Regions from separate parts of the Permianibacter fluminis genome, predicted to be linked through region 2. Evidence: predicted binding sites of a transcription regulator. Region 2 holds the regulator's gene; the other holds the start of a gene.
What was found. Region 2 encodes FliA, which starts transcription of late flagellar genes. Its sites were predicted from a motif close to CTAAAGTTTNNNNNNNNNNNGCCGNTAA; they were not measured.
Positions count from the first base shown of each region.

Region 1 (14,462 bases), 950 kb from region 2:
GCGGCCAGCTCGATGCCGATGGTGTCGGCTTCACTTTCAGCAGTGCGGCTGTTGGGCAGTTGCACTGCCACCGCGGCAGCCATTGCGCCAGCGGACACGGCCAGCGGATTGTCGCGCTGGGCGACGCCGAGCAGGGCAACGCCGGTGCTTGTCGCCATTGCTACCGACATCTTTTCAGCCGTGTGATTGGACAGTGCGTGGCCGATTTCGTGGCCCATCACTTGGGCGATTTCGTCATCGCTGGCGTCCAGTTTTTCGATCAGACCGGTGTACATCGCCATGCGGCCACCGGCCATGCAAAACGCATTGACCGTTTCCGGTTCGGCGATGACCTTGACACTCCATTCCCAGCTTTCCGTTTCCGGCCGGAACTTGATTGCCTGCGCCACCAATTTGCCGGTGATGGCTTCGACCCGTTTGATCAGCGCCTTGTCCTGACTCAATTTGCCTTTCTGGCCAAGCTGCGTCATTTCGGCCACGTAGGCTTCCTTGGAATCGCTGATTGCCTGCTGCTCCGATACCAGCATCAGTTGCCGGCGACCGGTTACCGGGTTGACGGCGCAGGCGGTGCTGAGTGCAGCCAGCAGCAATACCACGGCGATACGCATGAATCTGTCTCCTTGAACGGATGAATGGTGTAGCTCATTCGGCTTTGAATTGCGGGCTGACGAATGTCAGTCGCAACTGCCTTCGACTTTTTCTTCCTCTTCGGCGGCCATGCCGCCCAGCGGCGGCCAGCCGCCCAGATCCTGCCAGCGATTGATGATGCCGCAAAACAAATCCGCGGTGCGTTCGGCATCGTACACGGCCGAATGCGCTTCGTTGCCATCGAACTCAATGCCAGCGTGGGCGCAGGCTTTGGCCAGTACCGTTTGCCCGTAAGCGAGACCGGCCAGCGTGGCGGTATCGAAACTGGTGAACGGATGAAACGGGCTGCGCTTGATGCTGGTACGCTCGATGGCGGCATTCAGAAACGCCAGATCGAACCAGGCGTTGTGGCCCACCAGCACCGTGCGGTGGCAACCGTGTTTTTTCTGGGCCGCACGCACTTTGTGGAAAATTTCATTCAGCGCCTCTTTTTCGCTCACGGCAAAGCGGAACGGATGCGTCGGATCGATTCCGGTGAAGGCAAGCGCGGCCGCTTCGATATTGGCGCCGACAAACGGTTCGACATGGCAGTGCACGCTGTCACCGCGCTGCACCGCGCCGGTGACTGGATCGATTTCAATCAGCGTGGCGGCGATTTCGAGCAGGGCATCGGTGCGGGCATTGAAGCCGCCGGTTTCCACGTCGACGATGACGGGATAGAAACCGCGAAAGCGCTTGGCCAGCGAAAAAGTTGTCGGATTTGCCTGATAGGAGTCGCTCACGCTCAGCCCACCAGCTTGTAGCGCAGCGCTTCACCGGCGCGCAGCGGCACAATCTCGTCACTGCCAAAGGCATAACGCGCTGGAACCTGCCATTCCTCCTGATGCAGATGCACGTATTCGGTTGGCCGGGCGACGCCATACCAGTCACTGCCAAACAGGCTGGAAAAGCCTTCCAGCCGATCCAGCTTGCCAACACTGGCAAACGCTTCGGCGTACAGCTCGACTGCGGCATGCGCGGTGTAACAGCCGGCGCAGCCGCAGCTGGCTTCCTTGGTGTGAACGGCATGCGGTGCGCTGTCGGTGCCAAGGAAGAACCGGGCATTGCCGCTGGTGGCGGCGTCGAGCAGTGCCGCGCGATGGTGCTCGCGCTTGAGCACCGGCAAACAGTAATAGTGCGGCCGGATGCCGCCCTGAAAAATCGCGTTGCGGTTGTACAGCAGATGGTGGGCGGTGATGGTCGCAGCGACCTGATGCTCGCTGTCGCGGACAAATTCGGCGGCATCCTTGGTGGTGATGTGTTCGAACACCACTTTCAAACCGGGAAAGCGTTTCAGGGTCGGGATCAGGGTGCGATCGATAAAAACTTTTTCCCGATCAAAAATGTCGACGTGGTGATCGGTTTCCTCGCCGTGCACGCACAGCGGCACGCCGTGCTTTTCCATTTCTGCCAGCACACCATAGACTTTTTCGATGCCGGTGACGCCGGCATCGGAGTTGGTGGTGGCGCCAGCCGGATACAGTTTGTAGGCAAGGGCGAAATCGCTTTGTTTGACCGCGGCCACTTCCTTGGCATCGCTGTTGTCGGTCAGGTACAAGGCCATCAGCGGTTCAAAGCGATTGCCGGCCGGTCGTGCCGCCAGAATGCGTTCACGGTAACCGGCGGCTTGCGCCAGCGTGATCACCGGTGGCTTCAGGTTCGGCATCACCAGTGCGCGACCAAACTGATTCGCGGTGTGCGCGACCGTGCTGGTCAATTTGGCACCGTCACGCAGGTGCAGGTGCCAATCATCGGGGCGGAGCAATCGTAAACTCATGGTTGGGTCAGACTCATATGGGTGGCAGGCGCGAACCGACCGATCGGGAAACGGTTGCCGTTTACGGCCTGAGCATGTTTTGCCTGCAAGCGGGTCAATCGCGCGCCAAGCTGACGCCGGTGCCGGCACCAAGCATCGGGGCGGAGCAGTCGCAGGCTCATGCTCGGGACAGACTCGGAAAGCGGAATCGGGCAAGTGGCCGGCAATTATACCTGCCGCTCAAGAATCGGCACGGTCAGCCGATAAATCCGGAAGAATCGTCTCGGCAATGGCAGGGCTCATGATGAGCATGTTCCGGAAAACATCACTCCCGCTCGGGCTGATCGCCATTGCCGGCCTGCTCAGCGCCAGCGTCAGCGCCGAGCTGCTGCGCTATGAAGCCGATATCGAGCAATCCGGCTGGAAGACCACGCGTTCGGCGCTGCGTTGCACCCTGAGCCACGACATCCCCGGCTTCGGCCGCGCCTATTTCTTCGCCAGCAATGGCCAGCGCAACCTCGGTTTTGAACTGCAGAGTGAGTGGTCGTTGCCCTTGCAGCCCGGCCCGGTGACCATGCGCTCGCTGCCGCCCGCCTGGTCCACGGGCGAGCCGGCCGCCGAGCTTGGCATTGCACCGTATACCGAAGGCCGGACGCTGGTTGCCTTGAAGCAGGCCGCAGCCTGGCGGCTGCTGACCGAGCTTGGCCAGGGCCGGTTTCCGACGTTTTTCACCGACCGTTATGGCGACAATCAAAGCCCGGTTGCGGTTGGGGTGTCGGCGGTACGCTTTGCCGCCGCCAACCAGAAATTCCAGGATTGCCTGGCCGGCCTGCTGCCGTACACGTTTGCCGACATCGCCAAGTCGACGGTCTATTTCGAACATGACAAGGTCGATTTCACCCCGCAGACCCGGGCCCGGCTGAATCAGATCCGGGACTACCTGAAAGCCGACAAAACCCTCGATTTGATGCTCATCGAAGGCCACACCGACAGCATGGGTGGGCGCTGGTTCAACCAGCAGCTCGGCAAGCGGCGCGCCGAGGCCGTACGCGATTACCTGCTGCAGTCCGGCATCGATGCCAAGCGGGTGCAGACGGTGACTTACGGCGAGCGCAAGCCGGCCGCGGACAACAAGAGCGAGTACGGTCGCGCCAAAAACCGGCGGGTGCAGATTTCCATCAGCCGGTAAGGCGGAGGAGCGTTGAACAGCCATGACCGGTCAATTGGTACGCATTTAGGCACATGACCGGCAGGCAGGACTCGGGTATATTGGCCGGCCGTTTTTTGACCAATTCCGGCCCTCGCATGCGACTGCTGCATACCATGATCCGGGTGGGCGATCTGGACCGCTCACTGCATTTCTATACGGACATTCTTGGCATGAAGCTGTTGCGCCGGCGCGACTACCCCGATAGCGCCGATCCCCAAAAAGGCTTCACGCTGGCATTTGTTGGTTACGGTGACGAGAGCGACAGCAGCGTGATCGAGCTGACCCATAACTGGGGCGTCGATCACTACGAACTCGGCAACGCCTTCGGCCATCTGGCCATCGGCGTTGATGACGTGTACGCCGCCGCCGAACGCATCCGTGCGGCTGGCGGCAAAATTGTTCGTGAGCCGGGTCCGATGAAAGGCGGCAGCACCGTGCTGGCCTTTGTCGAAGATCCGGATGGCTATCGCATTGAGCTGTTGCCGGCCCAGCGCCGCAACGATTGACGCGAAACTGGCAAATTTGTACCGCTGGGCTAGATTTGTCTGACCGAGCGCCAGCTAGCAATCATTACCACTCTCCGACGTTGTAGATCGTTCAAAGCGTGCCAGGGATTCGGCGTGCCGAGAAGTCTTGTCCCAAAGAGGCGAAGGCATGAACCTGACTGTTACCCAACGCATTAGCGCCGGCTTTGCCGTCACCTGTGCATTCCTGCTGGTCATTGCCATTGTCAGCATCGGCAGCCTGACCAAAATCCAGAGCGATTTGTCGGCCGTTGCTGATCGCGCGGCTCCAATGGTGATCAAGGGCGGCGAGCTCAATTCCGATTTGCTGGAAACCTCGCGCGCACTCGGCAAGCATTTCAACGGCCGCACCACCGAAGAGCTGCAAGCTGCACGCGCGGCTTACGATCAGGCCGAGCGCAGCTATCAAGACAGCCGCGCCGAGCTCGGCAAGCTGGTCGAAGGCGAAAAGAAAATCAGCGCCGCCCTGCAAGTCATCGATGATAAAGCCAAGGCCTACCTTGGCACGGCGCCGCGCATTTTCACTGCCCACGAAGCCGAAATCGCGGCGTTGCTGAAAGTCGCCAAGCAGCGCACCAATTTTGAAGAAAGCGGTGATGATCTCGACGGTGAGCTGGCCGAGCTGGCCGATACCGGTCGCGGTAGTATCCGCGCCGCTGCCGGTCGAATGAACCGGCTGATTCGCGAAGGTACCGTCAGCGCCATTGACGCGTTGGCGATTCGCCAAGTCAATCGGCTGGCACCGGTGCTGCGCGATCTGGAAGCGATTGCCGAGTCGGTTGATGAGCGCAGCAAGGAATTGAAGGCAGCGGGTGCCGACAGCGATCTGCTCGACAGCATTCACAGCTACCGCGGCTTGCTCAGCGGCCCCAACAGTGTCGTGGCGATCTATCAGCAGCAACTGGAGCAGGGCGCTGCGGCCAAAGCGGCCTTCGATGAAGCCGAGGCCCAATTGGTCGAAGCGTTGGCCGCACTGCGCGAAGAAATGGCCGAGGTCGACGCCTTCAAGAACAACGCCAAGAAAAGTGCCGACAATGCGGTCAGCTATAGCCGCCTGATCGTCATCGTGGCGTCGGTGATTGCGTTGGCCTTCGCGGCGATGATCGCATTCTGGGTGACCCAGAGCATTCGCAAACCGCTGAACAACACCATGCAGGTGATTGAGCGGGTCGCCGATGGCGACATGACGGTACAGGTTCCGGTCGAAGGTCAGGACGAATTCGGTCATCTGGCCGAGTCAGTCAACCGGCTGACCGCGCAATTGCGCAACATGCTGCAGCAGATTTCCGGTACCGCCCATTCGCTGGCGTCGGCCGCCGATCAAACGGCGCGCATTTCCGAAAGCACTCACGATGCCATCGACAAGCAGCGCGCCCAGACCGAGCAAGTGGTCGTTGCCATGACCGAGATGACCGCGACCGTACAGGATGTCGCGCGCAGCGCCAACAGCACGCTGACCCAGGTGCACAATGCGGAAAAGGAAACCAGCTCTGGCCAGGCCGTGATGCGGCATAGCATGGAGTCGATCAACCGGCTGGCTGGCGAAGTGCAGCAGTCGGTGGAAGTCATCAACCGGCTCGATGCTTTCAGTGCGCAAATCGGCACGGTACTGGATGTCATTCGCGGTATCGCCGAGCAGACCAATTTGCTGGCGTTGAATGCCGCCATTGAAGCGGCCCGCGCCGGCGAGCAAGGCCGCGGTTTTGCCGTGGTGGCGGATGAAGTGCGCACGCTGGCCTCGCGCACACAGCAATCGACGGCCGAAATTCAGCAAACCATCGAACGCCTGCAATTGGGTGCCCGTGAAGCGGTGCAGACCATGGCGCGCAGCCAGAAAGAGGCCGAAGCGTCGGTCACCGAAACCGCGCGTGCCGGCGAGTCGCTGGAGCGCATCACCCAGGCCATGGGCGTCATCAACGACATGAGCACGCAGATTGCCAGCGCTGCCGAAGAGCAGAGCGCCGTGACCCATGAAATGCACGAGAACATGATGACCATTTCGGCGGCGTCGGAACAAACCTCCAGCGGCGCCGAGCAGAACCGGGCGGCGGCGCGCGAGCTGGCGCGACTGGCCGAGGCATTGCAGCAGATGGTGCAGAAATTCCGGGTCTGATGACGGTCAAGTGGCGCGAGCTGCGAGAACGAGCAATACAGGCGAGTCAATCGTGGCTCGGCGAGGTACGTCCGCGCTGAGTCGCAATACAAACCAAGCAAACGCAAGCCAACAAAAAGCCCGCATCTGCGGGCTTTTTGTTGGCTGCTGACAGCGCCTCAGTTGGTCGCTTTCAGCATGTCGATAAATGGCTTCTTGGCCGGATCACTGGCGGCCTGCTCTTCAGTCCATTGCAGAATGGTTTTGCCATCGTGCTCTGGCGCACTGACGGCGGCATTGCCGACCTGGCTCAGAATGAAGTCGGTGACGTCGGTGGCGTTGAAGGCGATCGCGGTGCGCAGCAGCGAACCGCCGTTGAAGGCCCCTTCCTTGCCGCACAGAATGCCGCCATAAACGCGGCGCAGCTGAAGATCCGCATCCTTGATTTTCTTCCGGAACAGCGTGCGGTCATTGGCGCGGGCAAAGTCACAGAGCGTGGCGGCCAGGCGGGCGTAATCATCATCCGCCGCCTGGACGTTGCTGGCGGGAGCCGACAGCAGGGGCAACAGGGCGAGCAGCAGGTGGCGTTTCTTCATTTTTTGCCTCGATGGTTGATCTGTTGGCAGGAGGGGATACGCGCGACCCGTGCTCTCAATACGGGCTCACGTACTGCCGTGCGGCAAAGTATAGCTGCTGTGCCAGCTAGTGAAATCTGGAAATAAAACCGGCTGTTTCTGTCAAAAAAATAACGCCGCCTGAGAGGCGGCGTTATAGCAACGGGAGGTCTTTGATTTCAAAAGACTTCGTTATTTTTTCTTGTAACCGGCAGCAGTTGCCTCGGTCACCATGGCCGGATCGGCGCCGTAGGAAATGGCGCGCTGGGCATAGGTGGCTTCACCTTTCGGATAAGCGGTAGTGGCGACCGTGATGGCTTCGTACTGATCAAAGCCGGCATCAAGCGCAGCATCGAAGGTTTGGGCGACGTATTCCGGCGCACTCTTCAGCGCAGCGGCGAAATACTCATTGCGGTTCGCGGCGTTGTCGGCCAGCGCAACCCGGACCTGATAGCTGTAGCAGGCTTCGCGCGAGAACTGACCCGAAGCGGACGGCGCGGCTTGATCGGCCTGATAAAGCTTGTCGCATTCTTTGTAAGCATTGGCGAAGTAGCTGCTGGCGGTATCGCCGGCCAGCGCCATGCCACACCACAAACCGCAGCAAGCGACGACAGCAGTAAGACCTTGCTTCATGGTGCTCTCTCCTTAACGTGACGAATCTTTTGATGGAAAACCCTGACGGACATAACGGCCGAATACGCGCCGTTGACGGCGGTTGCCGACGCCAACACGGATTGCTCAGCAACTGAGCAGACAAACCGTACCGCCGAGTCTATGCCGCGCCGGCGCGCTTTGGCAAACCGGGACAAATGTCCGAGTCATTCTTCTGTTCTGGGCGTTCAGTGCTTTTCGTAGCGATGTCCGGCCGCGGTCGCCTCGGTCACCTGACTCGGGTCGGCACCACGCGCAATGGCCCGGCTGGCAAAGGTGCGATCGTAATCGGGCAAGGTGCGGGTGGCGGCGGTCACTGCAAAGTAAGGATCCACTCCCGCAGCCAAGGCGGCATCGAAGGTCACGTGGGCATAATCGGGCGCGGCCTGCAGCGCGCCGACCATCAGCTGCGGACTGTCGGGTGGCAACATGGCCAGCGCGCGACGAACTTGGTCGGCATAGCAATCTTCGCGGGCGGCGGCGTAATCCAGACTGGCACTGACGGTGTCAGGTGGGAAGCGATCACTGCAGGCACGGTAAGCACCGTGAAAATAGCGCTGATAACGATCATCGGCACGGACGGTACTGCCGAGCAAACTGATCAACGTGATTGCAAACACTGTTCCGACGGCAAACAAATGGCGACTGGAAAACATGGCGACCTCCTCCTGAGATCGGTCGTACATCGACCCGTTTTCAGTCTAGGTCGTGCCGCTCTTGCCAGCCAAAGTCGGCAGCGTGAAAAGTGCCAGCAGTTAAAACAGTTCTCTCAGGCGGCGGTTTTATCTTCCGAATCGCCTATGCCGGCGGCCGCATCAGACCATCCACGCCGGTGCTCTGCCACGCAGCGGCATTGTCGTCACGGGCAACGGGTACCAGTACGGCGATATCCAACGCTTGCGCCAATCGGGTCAGACTGCTGAGCAGCGCCGAGTCGGGACCGGCGCCGGCCAGACCCAAACCAAGTTTCAGATAATCCGGCCGCCAGCGCGGCAGTGCCGTCAACAAGCCTGCCGACAAGCTGACCTGATCCAGACCAAAACCGATACCTTCGCTGCGCAGTGGCCGCAACAGCGTACTCAGATCGGTGATCGCAAGCGCTTCGCTTTCGCTCAATTCCAGACTGATTTTCTGCTGCCGGGCCAAGCTGCTGAGTTGCTGCCGCAAGCCCGGCTCGGTCAGTGCACGGGCGCTGATGTTGACGTGCCAATGACGATGGTCGCGCGGCAGTTTTGCCAAGCTGGTCAACAGCGCACCTTCGAGTGCATTTTCCAAACCGAGCCGACGTGCCTGCGCCAGCAATTGACCGGCAGTAAGTGTTTCGGCATTCGGCTGCGGCAGCCGCGCCAGCCATTCCACCGCCGGTTGGCTGCGGGCGCTGAGTGATTCAATTGTTGCGGGCAAAAACTGGAACACCGGCGTTTCGATGGCAGCATTGAGCCGTTGCCGCCAAGCTTCTGCCGGCAAGGTTTCAGCGGCTGCCAGCGGCCACCAGCTCAGTTGACGTTGGCTCGCCTCGTTCAGGGCGCCATCAAGACGCGCCAGCACTGCACCGGGTTGCACGTCTGCACTGATGGTCAATTGCACCGCGACGGCCTGCCAAGGCGCGGGCAAATTCAGCCAGCCGGGTGCGTTCGTGCCGAACGCGTTGCTGCTGTCCGTCAACGCCAAAAATTCACTGCCGGACAAGCGGAACCAGCGCAGGTTTGCCACCGCAGCAAGATGTTCGGCCAGTGTCAGCAACGCCGCATTGGTGCCGGCGTAACCGCGTTCGGCATTGACATTGCCAAGATTGCTCAGCCGCAGCCCAATCACCACCGAAGCTTGATGGGCGTGCTCCAATTCGCTCAGCGCGTCGAGCAGTGCCAGACGATTCGGCAAATGGCTGACGCTGTCGTGCTGCAATTGCGTTTGCAGCGTCTGCAATTGTCCGGCCTGGGCGTTGAATTGCGCAGCAACCTGCTCGCTCATCTGGCCGAGTGCCAGCGCCAGCGGCTGCAGTTCATGGACAACGGCGGAGGGCAATTGCATCGGCGCGCGCCGGCTGACGAATTGATGCGCGGCATCCGCCATCCGGTGCAGCGGCGCCAACGAGCGCTGCACGGTATACACCACCAGAATGCCCAGTGCGATCAACGCAATGGCCGAACCAAACAGCAAATCGACAAAGCTGCGCCACAACGCCAGCTGGGCATAACCGGTGTGGCTTTCGATCATCAGTTTGCCTTGCTGACTCCAGCCGCCACTGAGCAGCGCACCCGCTTGCGGCGCCTGAATCGGCAGCGCCCGACTGAACCAGGCCGGGATCTGCGCCGGTGCCACCGTGCTTTCGCGTTTGATGACCGGTTGCTCATTGACATCGAGCCAGAGAATTTGCCGGTAATAGCCGCGATCAAATACCGCGTCGATCATGCGTTCAGCGGTGACGTTGTCATGTGCGGCCAGCGCCGGCGCCATCGACAGCGCCAGACTGGTTGCCGTGTCCTGGGCATGGCTTTGCAACTGCAGCGCGAGAAAGTCGCGGGTGCGCTGCACCTGCAGCCAGAGATTGGCCGCCAGCGCCAGCATCAGCAGTAGCGCCAGCGAAATCTGCAGGCGTCGAGTCAATGACATATACCCATCCTCAAACGCTGTGCTCGCCAGCGCATCATGGTTTGCCGGGCGCCAGGAATGGCGCCTTCTTGAAATCTCGGGCCAAGCGGGCGAGCAATTCACGCCACGGTGAAATGCGCTCGCTGCTGCCCACCAACTGGCCGGCCCCGCGTTCCTTGGCCAGCCACAGATCGGCGCCGTTGAAACTGTAAACCGGCACCAGATCGGTACGCTGTGAAGCCGGCCGGATGTCGCCGATCAGATTGTCCAGCACCAGCGGCTCGGCGTCCGGCTTTTCATACCAGGTCAGCACCATATGCGCCTGATTCAGTTCGACCGCCTTGACGTAGGTGATGCGCAGCTGCGCTTCCGGCACGCCTAACGCAATCAAAGTCATGTATTTGGCAATGGAGAAATCTTCACAGTCGCCGCCGTTGCTGGCAAGAAATTCCACTGGCGTCGCCCAGTAGTCTTTTTGCTGCCAGTGCTCGTCGTCGGGGATGAACTCGACCTGATTGAAGAAGTTGTTGACGGTAGTGAGGGTGCTGCGAACGTCGCTGGGCGGACGCGCCAGCAACTGCTGCCAATCGAGCAGTCGGGTGCGTGCCGCGTCGCCGTATTTTGCGCTCATCCGCTCCAGCAGTTGCGGCGCCAGCTCGACGTCGGCGAACGCCATCAACAGGGCCAGCGCGGCAAAAATCACGGCCAGCCGGTGACGGTTCCGAACATCGTGCCGGAGCAGTGATAGCGTTCGCAGTAACAGCGTTCGCAGTAACGACAAGGGCAGGCAACGAAGCAACGCAGGGCCGGCAAGTGAAGGATGGCTGCAGCAAGCATAGTCACTGCAACCGTACCCGCGCTGCTGGCCGGCGAAAAAGCCGGGAGAATTTGTCGGGATTAGACGACGGCGCGCGGTCTGTTCACAAATTCGCCAGCCGGGTTCGGATCAACGCCAGATAGGCTTGCTCATCCGGCATCCGGCCGTCACGCTGGGCCTGCCAGAGCGATTCGGCCAGACAATCCATCAAACAATGTTCGGCCTCATGCTTGTCGCCGAGCCGCAGACAGAGCTGCGCATAAAGCCCTGCGATGCCATTTGGCCGGTCAGTGGCCAATTGCTCGCGCAGGCCCATGTGCAGGCCCATGTGCAGAAACGGATTCACTTCGCCAAATTCCGGCAGGTAATCCTGCTGGCTGTAACGCTCCGGCTGGGCCAGCGCCTTGTGGTATTCCGGATGCAGCGCGATCACCGCCTTGATCTGCTCTTCCAGCGCGGTCAACGGCTCGCCGGCCTGGGCCTTGCGATAGACCTCAAACCAGAGTTTGCGCAGGTTATTGCGATCGGAACCGAAGATCATGCTGTCAGGAACCTCTGCTGTTCAGCCGTGTTCAGGTCACGGTATAGCTTCACGGGAAACTTTCATTGCGAACGGCGTAAATGATAAACGATGCGCTGCCATTGGCGTCGGCAAAGCCTGATGACCAAACCGAGTGCGAACCATCCAAGGCACTGCCATCCCAGCGGCGGTTGAACGCTGCCATGGCTTGGATATCGGTAAACGCGAATTCGAGTCGGCAAAGCTCAGCCCAGCAACTGATCGATTTGGCCGGGTGTGATTGGGCTGTTTCATTGCTGAATAGGCGAGATTGCAGCTTATCTTCAGCAATCAGGGCATCGCTTTCATCACGTGGCAGCGCCCAGTAGGGTTTTTGCCAATCGCTGTTTTGCGTCTGATGCAACTGCATCATTTCATCCAATGCTGCGCTGCCATAGTGAAAGTTTGCAGCTTTTGTTGCCGGCTTTGTCGTCGGCGAAGCGGCTTGGCTCGGCTCACTGCTCGCTGCCGCCGGCGGTGCGCTGGGCATTGCTGGGGCATGTTCAGTTGTGGTCAGCGCTGGGCTGTCGGCGATCGTATTGGCAGCGGCTGATGCCGGCGCTTGTGCCATGGCCACTGGAGGTGAGGCCGGTTGGCTTTGCCAGATATACATGCTGAAAGCACCAAGCACAAAACCTGCAATCAGCGCTAATCCTGTTTTCATGCTTGCTTCCTGGCTTTGGTTCGTTTCGGCAGTTCTTCCAGCAACTTCGTTTTCTGCTTGAACTCACACAGATCATTGATGACGCATACCGCGCACTTGGGGCTGCGCGCGGTGCAGACATAGCGGCCGTGCAGGATCAGCCAGTGATGGGCGTCTTTCTTGAATTCGTCCGGCACCACTTTCAGCAATTTCTGCTCGACTGCCAGTGGGGTTTTACCGGGCGCCAGGTTGATCCGGTTCGACAAGCGAAAAATATGGGTGTCGACCGCGATGGTCGGTTCGCCGAACGCGGTATTCAGCACCACGTTGGCGGTCTTGCGGCCAACCCCGGGCAGTGCTTCCAACGCTTCGCGGTCACGCGGCACTTCGCCGCCGTGCTGTTCCAGCAGGATTTTGCAGGTCTTGATGACGTTGTCGGCTTTGGCGTTGAACAGGCCAATGGTCTTGATGTAGTCCTTCAATCCCTCAACGCCGAGCGCCAGAATTTTTGCTGGCGTGTTGGCAACCGGAAACAATTTGGCCGTGGCTTTATTGACCCCGACATCGGTGGCTTGGGCCGACAGCACTACGGCAACCAGCAACTCAAACGGGGTGGTGTAGTTGAGCTCGGTGGTCGGGGTGGGATTTTCTGCCCTTAGCCGGGTGAATATCGCCAGTCGTTTTTCAGGATTCATGGGGTCGCGATTATGTTCGTTGCCAAGCGCTCAGGCTCTATTAAAAACTCAGCTTGGATTTAGCGCTCAGCTAGCGTTCAACACTCAGTTTACGTTCGACGGTCAAGTCTCATTTGCCGATCGACTCTCGTTCGACACATTAACGGGCGCGGCTGGGCGCATGCTCGTTGCGCTGGCAGCCTGCCGGCTTCGACGGCGCTGGTCAATGACATTTTTCAGCGCAATCAGGCCACCAAGTCCCAGAAAGGCGCCGGGCGGCAGCAGCGCCAGCAGCATCGGCTGTTGCAGCTCGGCAAATTTGCTGCTGAGCGCGGCGCCAACGCTGCCGAATACCTGTTCGGCACCGAACATCCAATGACCGGAACCAAGAATCTCGCGCACGCTGCCGAGCACAAACAGCACGCCGGTAAAGCCAAGTCCCTGCGCCAGACCATCGATCACGGCCCGATGCGCCGGTTGACGCGAGGCAAAGCTTTCCGCGCGGCCGATGATCACGCAATTGGTGACAATCAGCGGAATGAAAATGCCGAGCGCCTGATACAGCGAGTAAGTCCAGGCGTGCATCAGCAATTCGATGCAGGTAACCAGCGAGCCGATCAGCAGCACAAACACCGGAATGCGGATCGCAGCCGGAATCCAGTGTCGCACCAGCGAGACCAGCAGATTGGCGCCGACCAGCACCAGCAAGGTGGCGAGGCCAAGACCGAGACCATTGATGGCGGTATTGCTGACTGCCAGCAGCGGACACAGGCCCAGCACCTGCACCAACGCCGGATTATTGGTCCACAGTCCGGATTGCCACAATTCCGGTTGCCATAACGCAGATTGCCAGCGCTTGCTTGGTGAATGTGGCGTGCTGTCGGTCATTTTGTTGCCGCCTCTGCGGACGCATGGCAATTGCTGGCCGCGCTGAACAATTCGTCGCGATGGTTGGCGTGGTAGAGCTGCACCCGTTGCAAGGCGTGCAGCACGGCCCTCGGTGTGATGGTGGCGCCGGTAAAGCCATCAAAGTCGCCGCCATCCTTGCGCACGGTCCATTTGTCGGCACTCGGTTGTTGCAGCGAGCGGCCGCGGAATTGATCCATCCAGTCGGATTTGCGCCGCTCAATTTTGTCGCCGAGTCCTGGCGTTTCCTTGTGTGCGGTAACCCGGGTGCCGGCGATCTTTCCGTCGTGATAAATGGCAATCAGCAAATCGATATTGCCGCTGTAACCGTCAGGTGCGGTGGCGGTGAACACCAGCGCAACCGGTGCGCCGGTCCGTCGCGCCCGATAGACCGGCACTGCAGCTTCGCGGCCAAACACGTCGGTATCGAGCACCGCAACGCAATCTTGGGCAATGTTGTTGTCGTAGGCAGTCATGGGTAGCACTTCACCGAGCAGGCGAGCAAACGCTGCATCCTGTTCGGCTTCGATGCGCGGCCGCGTCAGGATATCGACGGCAACAATGGCGCCGGTGCAGATCAGTGTGAACGCGCCCAGTATCAGGGCATGCCGGCCCATGCTCATGATGCCGGGTCCTTGTTTTGAGTACGTGAAGCTGTCGCGCTGTCGGCTGTCGAGCGCGGCGCCGTGCCGCTTGGCACTGGTGCCAGGATCTTGCGCGACGGCTGACCATAAGCGCGTGGCACGGTGTAGTGATCGATGGTCGGCGCCGCCAGATTCAGCAGCAGCACGGCAAAG
Region 1 covers NZ_JABMEG010000001.1:2,121,318-2,135,779, forward strand. Annotated here, with positions in the region: gene HPT27_RS09200 (M48 family metallopeptidase) at 1-608, opposite strand, end outside; gene rnt (ribonuclease T) at 675-1,370, opposite strand; gene pyrC (dihydroorotase) at 1,373-2,404, opposite strand; gene HPT27_RS09215 (flagellar protein MotY) at 2,685-3,572, shown strand; gene gloA (lactoylglutathione lyase) at 3,689-4,099, shown strand; gene HPT27_RS09225 (HAMP domain-containing methyl-accepting chemotaxis protein) at 4,248-6,230, shown strand; gene HPT27_RS09230 (DUF3718 domain-containing protein) at 6,389-6,805, opposite strand; gene HPT27_RS09235 (hypothetical protein) at 7,016-7,456, opposite strand; gene HPT27_RS09240 (hypothetical protein) at 7,663-8,130, opposite strand; gene HPT27_RS09245 (bifunctional diguanylate cyclase/phosphodiesterase) at 8,273-10,087, opposite strand; gene HPT27_RS09250 (transglutaminase-like cysteine peptidase) at 10,122-10,847, opposite strand; gene HPT27_RS09255 (DUF1841 family protein) at 10,987-11,424, opposite strand; gene HPT27_RS09260 (hypothetical protein) at 11,474-12,106, opposite strand; gene nth (endonuclease III) at 12,103-12,780, opposite strand; gene HPT27_RS09270 (electron transport complex subunit E) at 12,883-13,647, opposite strand; gene rsxG (electron transport complex subunit RsxG) at 13,644-14,288, opposite strand; gene rsxD (electron transport complex subunit RsxD) at 14,285-14,462, opposite strand, start outside.
Region 1: HPT27_RS09215 (flagellar protein MotY) is a predicted target of FliA. The motif match lies at 2,623-2,650, and genes of this name have one in related genera.

Region 2 (14,462 bases):
AGGTGGTCCGCTCGCGTGAGCTGACCACGGCGTCCATCACCATTGGCGGCGCCGCCGGCTTGTGGATGCTGGGCGGCGATCTGGCGCAGGCGCTGGAGCAAATGACGCGCGGCGTGCTGGTGCATGCCGGGGAAACAATCGACAGTCCGAACCGGCTGCTCGGCGCGTTTGGCGAAGCGATCTTGCTGGCGCTGTATGCCGCACTGCCAATTCTGCTGTTGTTGTTCGTCATCAGCCTGCTGTCATCCATCGCCATTGGCGGCCTGCATTTTTCGGCGGAGGCAATTCAGCCGAAATTCGATCGGCTGTCGCCGTTCAAGGGCCTGAGCCGAATGTTTGGTACTCAGGCGCTGGTCGAGCTGGTCAAGGCTGCCGGCAAATTCATTGTGCTCGGATTGATCGCGGCGCTAATCCTGCGGCACTACACCGACGAGTTTTTGACGCTTGGTCGCAGCGGGGTGCGCGAAACCTTGACGCATGCGCTCGATCTGCTGGTGCAAACCTTCCTGCTGGTATCGCTGTCGCTGCTGGTGATCGTGGCCATCGATCTGCCATTCCAGATTTGGAATTTCAACCAGCAGCTGAAGATGAGCAAGCAGGAAGTGCGGGAAGAATACAAGGAAATGGAGGGCAAACCCGAGGTCAAGGGCCGCATTCGCCGCATGCAACGCGAGCTGGCGCAGCGCCGAATGATGCAGAAAGTGCCGCAAGCGGACGTGGTCATCACCAACCCGGAGCACTTTGCGGTGGCGCTCAAATATGACCCGGGCAAGCCCGGCGCGCCGATGGTGCTGGCCAAAGGCATCGACTTCATGGCGCTGCAAATCCGGCAAGTTGCTGCCGCCCACAACGTGCAAATTTTTGAGGCACCGCCGTTGGCACGGGCTTTGTATCACACCACTGAGATTGACCAGGAAATTCCGGAAGGTTTGTACCTCGCGGTGGCTCAGGTGTTGGCTTATGTGTTCTCGCTGCGCCAGTTTGGCGCTGCCGGTTCCCGGCCACCGCCGAAGGATTACCCGATTCCGGAACAGTACCGTTACTGATGACTGTCGTTTTCGCGGACAGTCCTGGAAAACCCGCTGCGCGTGGCGCATGGGGCCCTTGTTTGAGGAGACCACTGCATGGCTGACGCTGCCGCTGTTCCGGGCGTCCGGCGCATGAATCTGACTGGCTTGGGTACGCCGGCGGTGGTGCTGCTCATTCTGGCGATGATGACCCTGCCATTGCCGACACTGGCATTGGACGTACTGTTCTCGTTCAACATCGCGATGGCGCTGATCGTGATGCTGGTATCGGTCTATGTGCTGCGGCCGCTGGATTTCGCCGCGTTTCCGACTGTGCTGCTGGTTACGACGCTGATGCGCCTGGCGCTCAACGTAGGTTCGACCCGGGTGGTGCTGATGGAAGGCCACCACGGTCCGGCGGCGGCCGGTGCGGTGATCGAAGCCTTTGGCTCGGTGCTGGTCGGCGGCAATTACGCCGTCGGCATCGTCGTGTTTGCCATCTTCATCATCATCAACTTTGTCGTGATCACCAAAGGTGCCGGCCGCATTTCGGAAGTCAGCGCCCGGTTTACCTTGGACGCCATGCCGGGCAAACAGATGGCAATCGATGCCGATCTGAATGCCGGCCTCATCAATCAGGATGAAGCCCGTACCCGGCGTGCCGAAGTGGCCCAGGAAGCCGATTTCTACGGGGCAATGGACGGTGCTTCCAAGTTTGTCCGCGGTGATGCCGTCGCCGGCATTCTGGTGCTGTTCATCAACCTGCTGGGTGGCATCGCCATCGGCACCTTGCAGCACGATTTGTCATTTGCCGACGCCGCTCGTTTCTACGCCTTGCTGACCATCGGCGATGGCTTGGTCGCACAAATTCCGGCGCTGTTGCTGTCGACCTCGGCGGCCATCATGGTGACCCGGCAAAACAGTACGCAGGACATGGCGGCACAGATGATGTCGCAACTGTTCCGCGAGCCGAAGGCACTGGAGATTACCGGTTATGTCCTGATCACGATGGGCCTGGTGCCCGGCATGCCGCATCTGGCGTTTTTGTTCCTCGGTGTTGGCTGCGTTTTGCTGGCGCGCAGGGTCAAGAAAAAAGCCGCGCAAGCCGCGCTGATGGCGCGCGTTGCGGCGGCGCAGCCGGCGCCGGTCGCCACCGCGCCCGAGCTCAAGGAACTGGGTTGGGATGATGTTGCCCAGGTGGATCCGATTGGGCTGGAAGTGGGTTATCGTCTGATTCCGTTGGTCGATAAGGCGCAAGACGGCAAGCTGATGGCCCGCATCAAAGGCGTGCGGAAAAAGCTGTCGCAGGATCTGGGATTTCTGGTGCCGCCAGTGCACATCCGCGACAACCTGGATCTGCCGCCAAGCGGGTATCGCATCACGCTGATGGGTGTCAACATCGGCGAAGCCGATATTTTTGTCGACCGCGAACTGGCGATCAATCCCGGCCAGGTCTTCGGTGATCTGCAAGGCACCACCACCAAAGATCCCGCGTTCGGTTTGCCTGCAGTCTGGATCGATCGCAATACCCGCGAGCACGCGCAAGCGCTCGGCTATACCGTGGTCGATGCCTCGACCGTGGTCGCAACGCATCTGTCGCAGATTCTGCAAACCCATGCCTCGGAATTGCTCGGCCATGAAGAAGTCGAGCAGCTGTTGAAGCAGCTGGCGAAATCGGCGCCGAAACTCGTTGAGCAACTGACGCCGCAGGCGCTGCCGCTGTCGATTGTCGTGCGCGTGCTGCAGAACCTGCTGCGCGAACAGGTACCGATCCGCGATTTGCGCACCATCGCCGAAACACTGATCGAACATGCCGGCCGCACCCAGGATACGGTCGCGTTGACCGGCGCCTGCCGAGTCGCGCTGGCTCGGCTGATCGTGCAGAACATCAACGGTTTGGCGGCGGAATTGCCGGTGATTACGCTGGAGCCGTCACTGGAGCAATTGCTGCAGAAATCACTGCAGATTGCTGGCGATGAAGGTGCCATCGAGCCGGGTCTCGCCGAACGGTTGCAGCGATCCCTGCTTGATGCCGGTCAGCGTCAGGAGATGTCCGGGCAACCCTCGGTATTGCTGACTTCGCCCGGTTTGCGGCCAACACTGGCGCGCTTTGCCCGCTTTGTCAGTCCCGGCATGCACGTGCTGTCGTATCAAGAAATTCCGGAAAACAAGCAAGTGAAAATTGTCGCGACAGTGGGCTGACGCCCGCCGTTTGCCATAGTGTTTAATGGAGTACAGGAACATGCAAATTCGCCGCTTTTTTGCCAAAGACATGCGCAATGCGCTGGCTGAAGTCAGCCGCGAGCTGGGCCCGGATGCGGCGATTTTGTCGAGCCGCCGGATTGGCGGTGGCGTCGAGTTGCTGGCCGCCATTGATTACGACCCGTCGGTGTTGAGCACAGCGGTTCCGCGCAGCGTTGATGCGCGCAATAGCGCGTCCTCTGATGGGGCATCTGAAACGATGACCGAATCCCTTGCGCCGGCCGCAGCAAAGCGTGCGCCAGCCGCTGACAAGGCACAAGCGACCAGCAAGAAGACACCATTTGAAGCCTTTCTTGAGTTGGCAGAGCGGCAATCCGCGCAAGCATCGGACGATGCTCACGCCGCCGAAGTTGCCGTGCCGCCGCGCGAGCGTAGCCGCACCGAACGCAATCGCCAACTGCCGGCAAAAGATGCCGGTCGGAAATTTCAGTCTGCACCGGCAGGCCAGACCAAGACCGCTGCCAGTCGGCGTATGACCCGGTTCGACGCTGACCACGAAGCGATGGTTGCCCGCGCTGCGACGTCTGCCGAAAAAGCGCGCCGCCCGGACGGTGCTGACACTGATCAGATGCCAAACGCGCCACGCAGCCAGCAAGCCGGCCTTCAGCACAATGAGCGTCAAGACTTGCAGGCCGATTGGCCGGGTCCAAATGCCGCGCCGGCAGGCTTGCGTGATCTGCAGGAAGAAGTCCGGCAGTTGCGCGGTTTGATGCAGGAGCAATTGCAGGGTCTCGCTTGGCGCGATTTGAAGCAGCGGCAGCCGCTGCGCGCGATGCTGACCAAACGGTTGGCCGCGCTGGAGCTGTCACCGCGGCTGCGCGAGGTGTATGCCAGTGCCGAAGGCCGTGATGTCGAACAGGCGTTGGCAACGGCCTATGCGGCGATCGCCCGCGATATCGTCAACAGCGATGACGCCATGCTCGATCAAGGCGGCATTTATGCCTTTGTTGGTGCCACCGGCGTTGGCAAGACCACGACCATTGCCAAACTGGCAGCGCGATTTGCCCTGCGTCACGGCGCCGGCAGCGTTGCCCTGATTAGCACCGACAGTTTCCGTATTGCCGGTCACGATCAGCTGGCGACCTATGCACGATTGATTGGCTGCGCGGTGCGCACCGCCGACAGTGCCGCCAGTTTGCAAAGCGCGCTCGACAGTTTTGTCGACCGCCGGCTGATCCTGATCGACACCGCCGGCATGAGCCAGCGCGATGCCCGACTGGCCGAGCAACTGGCCGCACTGGCCAGCGCCCGTTACCCGGTCAAACAGGTTCTGGTGCTGTCGGCGACCGCACAACGGGCGATTTTGCAGGAAAGCGTCAAGCAATTCGGTCAGCGCCGTGTGCATGGCGCAATCTTGACTAAACTGGATGAAACCACGTCGCTGGGTGCGGTCCTGACGGTACTGCTGGAGAGCCGGCTGCCGCTGATGGCGAGCTGTGACGGCCAGCGGGTGCCGGAGGATCTGCGGTCCTTGCGCGGTGCCCAACTGGTCGACCGGGCGCTGAAGCTGGCCGAACAATTCCGCGACGGCCCGGACGAATGGCTGATGGCGCAAGAACTTCCGGTCGGCCGGGGGTTGGCGGCTCAGGTGGCGGCCAACCCAGCCAAGGTGACCGCCCATGCTGGCATTTGATTTCAAACAGGGCCTGGACCAGGCCTCGGGGTTACGGCGGATGATACAGGCACGGCCGGTCAAGGTGATTTCGGTTACCGGCGGAAAGGGCGGCGTCGGCAAGACCAGCGTCACGGTCAATCTGGCGGTCGCGCTGGCCGAGCAGGGCCATGCGGTCATGGTGCTGGATGCTGACCTCGGTCTGGCCAACATCGACGTGATGCTCGGTTTGCATGCCGGCCGCAATCTGTCTCATGTGATCAGCGGCGAATGCGACATTCCGGACATCCTGCTCGATGGCCCCGGTGGCATCAAGATTGTGCCGGCTTCCAGTGGCACCCAGGCCATGGCGCAGCTGAGCCCGGCCGAACACGCCGGACTGATTCGGGCGTTTAGCCAAATCGGCCACCAGATTGATTATTTGTTGATCGATACCGCGGCCGGCATTTCCGACACCGTGATCAGTTTTACCCAGGCTTCGCAGGATGTCTTGTTCGTGGTCTGTGACGAGCCGACCTCGCTGACCGACGCCTATGCGCTGATGAAGATCCTGAACCGCGACCACAAAATGGCGCGGTTCCGTCTGCTCGCCAACATGGTCCGCAGTCCGCAGGAAGGTCGCGATCTGTACGCCAAGCTGACCCGGGTCACCGACAAGTATCTGGATGTGACGCTCGATTACATCGGCGCCATTCCGTTTGACGAAAACGTGCGCAAGGCCATCCGCAAACAGCGACCGGTGGTCGATGCGTTTCCGCGTTCGCCGGCGGCGCTGGCCTACCGGCAACTGGTCAAGAAAGTGGAAAGCTGGCCCCTGCCGCAAACGCCCGGTGGCCACATCGAATTTTTCATGGAGCGCCTGGTGCAGATGTCCAACCAGGCGGCACTGTCAGAAACGGGTAGCTGATGTACGCACCAGCCCACTATGCGAAGGCCATGTACGAAACTGCCCAATCCCCCGAGGAATTGCTTAACCAGTACGCGCCACTGGTCAAACGCATTGCCCACCATTTGCTGGCTCGCTTGCCGGCAAATGTGCAACTCGACGACCTGATGCAGGCCGGCATGATCGGCTTGCTGGAGGCGTCGCGCAAATACGATTTCAGCAAGGGCGCCAGCTTTGAGACCTTTGTTGGCATCCGCATCCGTGGCGCCATGCTGGACGAGGTGCGTCGCAACGACTGGCTGCCGCGCTCGGTCCATCGCAATGGCCGGCGCATTGCCGAGGCCACCAAGGCGGTTGAGCAGCGGCTTGGCCGGGATGCGCGCGATGCCGAAATCGCCGCGGAAATGCAGATCAGCCTGCACGAATTTCAACAGCTGCTGGCCGACAGCAGCGGCGGGGCGGTCTATGGTTTTGATGATGTCGGCCTGACTGACGATTTATTGGCGCAGCAGGAAGGGGTTCATCTCGCCGGTCCGCAGGAAGGGGTTCATGACGAGGCGTTCCGCAAGGATTTGGCCGCTGCCATCAGCCAGCTGCCGGAGCGGGAGAGACTGGTACTCGCGCTATACTATGATGAGGAAATGAACCTGAAGGAAATCGGGGCCGTCTTGGGGGTCAGCGAGTCGCGGGTCTGCCAGATCAGCAACCAGGCCATGGCCCGGCTGCGTGGCAAATTGCGTGACTGGAACTGACGCCAAGTCGTATCAGCATAAGAATTTTCAGTATTTGAGGGCAGATTAATGGCGTATGACAAAAACATGAAGATTCTCATCGTCGACGATTTCTCGACCATGAGACGCATCATCAAGAACCTGTTGCGCGATCTGGGGTTCACCAATACCTCGGAAGCCGATGATGGTGCTACCGCACTGCCGATGCTGCAGAACGGTAACTTCGACTTTCTGATCACCGACTGGAATATGCCGGGCATGCAGGGCATTGATTTGCTCAAGACTGTCCGCGCCGATCCCAATCTCAATACCTTGCCGGTGTTGATGGTGACCGCTGAAGCCAAGCGTGAACAAATCGTCGAAGCGGCGCAGTCGGGCGTCAATGGTTACATCGTCAAACCGTTTACCGCCCAAACCCTGGAAGAAAAGATCAACAAGATTTTCGAGCGGATTGGCTAAGCCCGGCGGGGCACGGCAGCAGTGGCTGAGCCCGGGAGCAGTGGCATGGACACCGACAATAATGAGCAGTGGAGCCAGAAAGTGTTAGGACAAGCCAAAGAGCTGGTGCAATTGCTGGAGTCGGGCCAACACGATGCCGCCCAGTCATTGCTCGACCAGATGCGCGGTGAACGGGACGTCAATCTGTTTTCGGAAATCGGCAAGCTGACCCGGCAATTGCACGAAGCGCTGATCAGCTTTCAGCTCGACAACAAGATCACCAGTTTTGCCGCTCACGACATCCCGGATGCCCGTGAGCGGCTCAACTATGTGATCACGATGACCGAGCAGGCGGCCAACCGCACCATGGATGGCCTCGAGCGTTGCATGCCGCTGGTGACTCAGCTCAATCATCAAGCCAGCGAATTTCGCGGCAAGATGCAGAAGCTGCTGCGCCGGGAAATGCAGCCCGGTGAATTCCGCATTCTGTGTGACGATCTGGTCGCGCATTTCGAAGGCACGGAAAAGCAGTTAAGCGATGTCCAGCACACGCTCAATGACGTGATGCTGGCGCAGGATTATCAGGATCTGACCGGACAGGTGATCCGGCGCGTGATCAGTCTGGTGCACGACGTCGAAGGCAGTCTGGTCGAGTTGGTCAAGATGTTCGGCAGCATGACCGAAATGGCGTCAGCGGCGAGCGAACCCGGTAAACCGGAAGTGACCAAGGGTGTGGAAGGCCCGATCATAGACAAAACGCGCCAGGATGCTGTGCATGGGCAAGACGATGTCGATGCCCTGTTATCCAGTCTGGGCTTTTAACCTGGAAACGGCGATTGGCGCTCAAAGTGATTGTTAGATGTGCGTCTGACTTTCTGAGTCACGACGATTGCAAATAAGTTTGGAGAGTTGGTCGGTCGCTACACAATGCATAGCGCCTTCCGGACTTGGTGATACAGCGTTGCGGCTTTTTTTGCAAAAGAGTCGCCTCACGAGGAATTCAACCTCGTTGCGGCTTTCGCTTTGTCTCACCGGCGCCGGAAAGCACTCTGCATAGTGTCCAACCACCATTTCCAGGTTACAGGCGGAACACGATGGCCCTTGATGCTGATGAGGAAATTCTCCAGGACTTTCTGGTCGAGGCCGGCGAGATTCTGGAGCTGTTGTCGGAGCAATTGGTCAAGCTGGAGCGCAGTCCGGATGATCTGCCGTTGCTCAATGCGATCTTCCGCGGCTTTCATACGGTCAAAGGTGGCGCCGGGTTTCTGAAACTGACCGCGCTGGTCGAAGTGTGCCACCTCGGCGAAAACATTTTTGACAAGCTACGTAATCAAGAGCTGCGCGCCAACGCCCAGATCATGGACCAGGTGCTGCAGGTACTGGACGTGGTCAACCGCATGTTTGATGAAGTGCGCGGCGGCAATGAACCGGTTCCTGCGGATCCGGCTTTTCTCGAAGCGCTGCACGCCTGTGCCGAAGGCAAAATGACGGCCGAAGCGGCACCGGTCGCGGCGGCTGAGCCTGCACCGGCACCTGCGCCGGTAGCGGCATCAGCTCCGGCACCCGCTGCGGCGGCCAAACCGGCGGCAAGCGGTGACATTACCGACGCCGAATTTGAAAGCCTGCTGGACGAGTTGCAGGGCAGCAAAGCCGCGGCACCGGCAAGCAAGCCGGCGGCAACGGCGCCGGCTGCAAGTGCCGGTTCTGGCGATATTTCGGATCAGGAATTCGACGCGCTGCTCGATTCGCTGCACGGCAAAGGCAAAGCGCCGGTGGTCGCGGCGACAGCGACGCCAGCAACTACATCCGCAACAACATCCGCCGCAAAACCGGCTGCCGGCGGCGACACGATTTCGGACGACGAATTCGACAAGCTGCTTGATCAGCTAGATGCGCAGAAAAAATCTGGCGCGGCACCCGCGGCCCCCGCAGCAAAGCCGGCCGCACCGGCTGCCAAAGCGGCAGACAAACCCGCCAAGGCGAGCGCCGCGAAATCGGCGGATGCTGGCAAGGCCGCTGGCAAAGCCGGCGAGACCATTTCCGATAACGAATTTGATGATTTGCTGGATCAGCTGCACGGCAAAGGCAAAGCGCCGACACCAGTCGCACCCGCTGCGCGGGCACCTGCAGCAACACCAGCTCCGGCACCTGCCGCCGCAGCGGCAACACCCGCCGCTGCCACAGCAACGGCTGCTGCCGGTGCCGCTCCGGCGGCAGCTGGCGAAGCCATGGCGCAAGCGGAGACGACCGTCCGGGTCGATACCAAGCGCCTTGATGACATCATGAATCTGGTCGGCGAGCTTGTGCTGGTGCGCAACCGGTTGCTGACGTTGGCCAATGCGGTTGGCAACGAGGATTTGGGCAAGGCGGTGCAGAATCTGGATGTTGTCACCTCCGATCTGCAAGGCGCCGTGATGCAGACCCGGATGCAGCCGATCAAGAAAGTGTTCGGCCGGTTCCCGCGGGTCGTGCGCGATCTGGCGCGCAGCCTCAAGAAAGAAATCAATCTGGAGTTGATCGGCGAAGAAACCGATCTCGACAAGAACATGGTCGAGGCGCTGGCCGATCCGCTGGTCCACCTGGTTCGCAACGCGGTGGATCACGGCATTGAAATGCCGGATGAGCGCGAAAAATCCGGCAAGGATCGCACCGGCAAGATCATTTTGTCCGCAGCGCAGGAAGGTGATCACATCCTGCTCGAGATCCGCGATGACGGCAAAGGCATGGACCCGGCAATGCTGCGTCGGAAAGCGGTGGAAAAGGGCTTGATGGATCAAGATCAGGCCGAGCGCTTGAGTGATGTCGAAGCGTTCAATCTGATTTTCATGGCGGGCTTTTCCACCAAAGCCGAGGTCTCGGAAATATCCGGTCGCGGTGTCGGCATGGATGTGGTGAAAACCCGCATCTCACAACTCAATGGTTCGGTGTCGGTGTTGTCGGAAGTCGGCAAGGGCAGTCTGATTCAAGTCAAGCTGCCACTGACGCTGGCGATTCTGCCGACCCTGATGGTCAGCGTGCACAAGCAGGTGTTTGCTTTGCCGCTGGCCAGCGTCAACGAAATTTTCCATCTCGATCTGACCAAGACCAACGTGGTTGATGGCCAGTTGACCCTCGTGGTGCGTGGCAAGGCATTGCCCTTGTTCCATCTGGAAGAGTGGCTGGTGCGCGGCGCCGTGCGCAACACCAAACGTCGCGAAGGTTTTGTCGTCATTGCCCAGATCGGTTCGCAGCGCGTCGGGTTTGTTGTTGATGCCTTGATTGGCCAGCAGGAGGTGGTGATCAAACCCTTGGGCAAATCCCTGCAGGGTACGCCGGGCATGGCCGGTGCGACGATTACCTCGGATGGTGGCATCGCCCTGATTCTGGATATGCCGGCATTGCTCAAACAATACGCGCGCCGCAGTGCGGCGTGAGGCGCGCTCATTATGGCTGTGCGGGTACTGGTAGTTGATGACTCCAATTTTTTCTGCCGGCGGGTCGTCGAGATTCTGAAATCGGATCCGGGCATCCAGGTCGTCGGGGTGGCCAACAATGGTCTCGAAGCGGTAAAGAAATCCGCTGAACTGAAGCCCGATGTCATCACCATGGATGTCGAGATGCCGGTCATGGATGGCATCACCGCGACCAAACAGATCGTTGCCCAGCAATCGGTCGCCGTGTTGATGCTGTCATCGCTGACCTATGAAGGCGCCCGCATGACGCTGGATGCGATGTCAGCCGGCGCCGTCGATTTTCTGCTGAAAAGTTACGAAGACGTTCAGGGCAATCAGTCCAATACCGCCAATCTGCTGCGCGAAAAAGTCAAAGCCATTGGCCTGCAACAGCAGCGCCGCAGCGGTGGCGCGTTTCGCACGGCTGCGCCGGCTCCGGCGGCGACTTCCAGTTCATCAACGCCTGGTTCATCAACCTCCAGTTCTCCGGCGCCGGTTGCCGAGTTGCGGCGGCCAGCCACGGCGCCAACGGGTGCTGGCAGTGCGCCAGCACCGGCAGCACGGTCCACACCAGCAGCCGACAGCGCTCGGCCTGAGCCGGCGAAACAAACACTGCGTCGCGGCAACACCAAACTGGTAGCGATCGGTTCTTCCACCGGCGGTCCCGTTGCCTTGCAGCAGGTGCTGACGCCACTGCCACAAAATTTTCCGGTGCCGATTGTCATTGCCCAGCATATGCCGGGCACGTTCACGCCAGCCTTTGCCCAGCGACTCGATGGTTTGTGCAATGTCCGGGTCAAGGAAGCCGCCGATGGCGATGTCCTGCAAGCCGGTCATGTTTATCTGGCGCCGGGTGGCAAACAAATGACGCTGGAAGGACAAGGCGGGCAGCTACGGGTGCGCATTCGGGAAACCGACGCCCGGCTGCAGTACGCGCCTTGCGTTGATGTGCTGTTTGGTTCGGCGGCCAATTTGCTCGGTGGCAATGTGGTGGCGGTCGTGCTGACCGGCATGGGTGCGGACGGTCGTGAAGGTTCGCGCTTGTTGCGTGACAAAGGCAGCACGATTTGGTCGCAGGACGAAGCGAGCTGCGTCGTTTACGGCATGCCGCAAGCGGTTGCTGCGGCCGGCATCAGTCATCAGGTGGTCGCGCTGACCGAAATCGGACGTCGGCTGGCGGCGGAGATCTGAACGGTGGATTCTCTGGCACTGATAGGTTTCCTGCTTGGACTGATCGCGGTGCTGGTCGGTCAGCTGCTGGAAGGCGGTCAGCTGGGCGCGCTGATGAACGGTCCGGCGCTGCTGATCGTGATCGGCGGCACGCTCGGCGCCACGCTGTTGCAAACGCCACTGAAAACCTTTTTGCACGCGTTCAAAATGCTGCGCTGGGTGATCCGGCCGCCAGTGTTGCCGTTTGCCGATGGTTTGCGCCGCCTGGTCAACTGGAGTGCGACGGCGCGCAAGGAAGGTTTGCTCGGACTTGAGCAACTGGTGGATCGCGAAGACGATATTTTTGCCCGCAAAGGGCTGGCCATGTTGGTGGACGGCGGCGAGCCGGAAAGCATCCGCGGCGCCATGCTGACCGATCTGGAATTGCAAGAGCAGCGGCAACTGCAATCGGCGCGGGTGTTCGAAGCGATGGGCGGTTACTGTCCGACGCTCGGCATCGTTGGCGCGGTCATGGGGCTGATTCAGGTGATGGGCAACTTGAGTGACCCGTCGCGGCTCGGCAGCGGCATTGCCGTGGCGTTTGTTGCCACTGTCTACGGGGTCGGTTTTGCCAACCTGCTGTTTCTGCCGGTAGCCAACAAGCTGCGGGCACTGGTGCTGGCGCAAAGCCAGTACCGGGAAATGTTGATCGAAGGCATTGTCGCGATCGCGGAAGGGGAGAACCCGCGCGTCATCGAGAACAAGCTGGCCGGTTTCGTCAATCCGCCGTGATGTTTACCCCGCGCCCTGATACGAGCTCGTCATGATCCGCCGTCGCCGTTACGAAGAAGGCGAAAACACCCATCGCTGGCTGGTTTCCTACGCCGATTTCATCACCTTGTTGTTCGCGTTCTTTGTCGTGATGTATTCCATTTCGCAGGTCAATGAAGGCAAGTACCGGGTCTTGTCGGATTCCTTGCTGTCGGCGTTTGAAAGTACCCCCACCAACACCGCTGAGCCTGCCGAGCAGGCGAGCCAATCGGCCACACCAACCGGCGAGGGTTTGCTGGAAGGCCAACCGGAAGCGGTGCCGGTCACGGCGCCAAAAGACGAGCAGGCGGCGCAGGAAGACCTCAGCTTGCCGGCCGCCAATGCGCCGAACGAGCAACAGAAGCGCGAATTTTCCCAGCTGTACGGTGAGCTGGAGCAATCGCTGCAGCCGCTGATCGATGCCGGCATGGTGGCGCTGCGCGGCAATCAGGACTGGATTGAAGTGGATATGCGTTCCGGCTTGCTGTTCGAAAGTGGCAGCGACGTGCTCGGCAAAGCCGCTGACCCCATCATGACCGAGCTGGCAGAAAAGCTGCGTGACAGTCGCAATCTGATGCGCATCCGCGGCTACACCGACAATCAGGCCATTGAGACCGAGCGGTTTCCGTCAAACTGGGAATTGGCATCGGCCCGTGCAGTCGCGGTGGTACGGAAGCTGCAAAGCTTTGGTATCCCGCCGGCACGGATGGCGGTCGAGGGTTTTGGCGAGTTCAACCCGATTGCCAGCAACAACACGGCAGAAGGGCGGGCGCGCAACCGGCGCGTGGTGTTGGCGATTTCGCGGCTGCATGAACCGGACAAACACCGCGACGAGAGCAGCGGCAAGGGCGCGCCGGCAGCAGGCGGCGAACGTTTGCCGGCCGATCCGGCGAGCAGGTCGGAGTCGGCGACGTCAACGTCAACGCCGGCTACGACATCGACGACGAGTCCGGTGACAAATGCGGCAACCGCTACCGAAGCGGAGCCAACGGAAGCGCTGGATGTGGTGCGCTTGCCGAACGGAGGTTTGCTGATACGCGGCAAGGAGCGCAACGAACCTGCAGCGGTGCCGGAGCAGCAATCGGCACCGCCGAAACCCAAGCCATAAATGGCGCGGGATGCGATTGAATGATGACGGGAGTGGGCTGTGCGGATTTGGGCGGTAGCCAACCAGAAAGGCGGCGTCGGCAAGACCACGACTTCGGTGTCGTTGGGTGGTCTGTTGGCGAGCAAAGGCGCGCGCGTGCTGCTGCTCGATCTGGATCCGCATGCCTCGCTGACGGCGTATTTTGGCGCCAATCCGGAAGGCGATGACCCCGGCATTTTTGATCTGTTCACCGAACACCGCTCGCTCAGCCGTGAACGGATTCTGCAATGCGTGAAAGACACCGGTCAGCCGGGCCTGCAATTCATTCCGGGTCAGGTTGCCATGGCGACGCTGGAAAAACTGCTCGCCGGCCAGGATGGTCAGGGCCTCATCATCACCCGCATGCTGGCGATGGTGCAGGCCGATTATGACAACGTATTGATCGATTGCCCGCCGGTGCTCGGCGTCTTGATGGTCAATGCGCTGGCGGCCTGCGATTACCTGTTGATGCCGGTGCAAACCGAATTTCTGGCGCTGCAGGGACTGGAGCGCATGCTGCGCACGCTGCAGATGATCGAGCGTTCGCGCAAACTGCCGATTCCGTATCGCATCATTCCGACCATGTTTGATCGGCGCACCCGCGCCGCCGTGCAATGCCTGCGGCAACTGCGTGATGGCCACGGTGACAAGGTCTGGCGTGGCGTGGTGCCGGTCGATACCCGTTTGCGCGAAGCCAGCCGCTCGCATCTGCCGCCGAATGTGTTCGCGCCGGAGTCGCGTGCGGTGGAAGCCTATGCGCAGCTGATGCGCGACATCATTCAAATCCAACGGATATCGCAAGCGCCGCCGGTCAGTCAGGCGGCGTCATGAGCAAACACCGCGCTGAACAGGCTCTGGCCGATTATCTCGATCGGCTGCTGGCGCCGATGCCGTTGCCTTTGGCCTCGCCGGCGGCCTCGCTGCTACCGCATGCCGAGCCGGTGGCTGAACCCGTAATCCTGCCGGCGGCCCGGCAGCGCTTGCAGCAGTTGCTGGACCAGGTCTCGGAA
Region 2 covers NZ_JABMEG010000001.1:3,071,160-3,085,621, reverse strand. Annotated here, with positions in the region: gene flhB (flagellar biosynthesis protein FlhB) at 1-1,046, shown strand, start outside; gene flhA (flagellar biosynthesis protein FlhA) at 1,125-3,209, shown strand; gene flhF (flagellar biosynthesis protein FlhF) at 3,250-4,902, shown strand; gene HPT27_RS13390 (MinD/ParA family protein) at 4,943-5,788, shown strand; gene HPT27_RS13385 (RNA polymerase sigma factor FliA) at 5,818-6,519, shown strand; gene cheY (chemotaxis response regulator CheY) at 6,586-6,957, shown strand; gene HPT27_RS13375 (protein phosphatase CheZ) at 7,003-7,758, shown strand; gene HPT27_RS13370 (chemotaxis protein CheA) at 8,031-10,349, shown strand; gene HPT27_RS13365 (protein-glutamate methylesterase/protein-glutamine glutaminase) at 10,362-11,558, shown strand; gene HPT27_RS13360 (flagellar motor protein) at 11,562-12,308, shown strand; gene motD (flagellar motor protein MotD) at 12,340-13,434, shown strand; gene HPT27_RS13350 (ParA family protein) at 13,474-14,283, shown strand; gene HPT27_RS13345 (chemotaxis protein CheW) at 14,280-14,462, shown strand, end outside.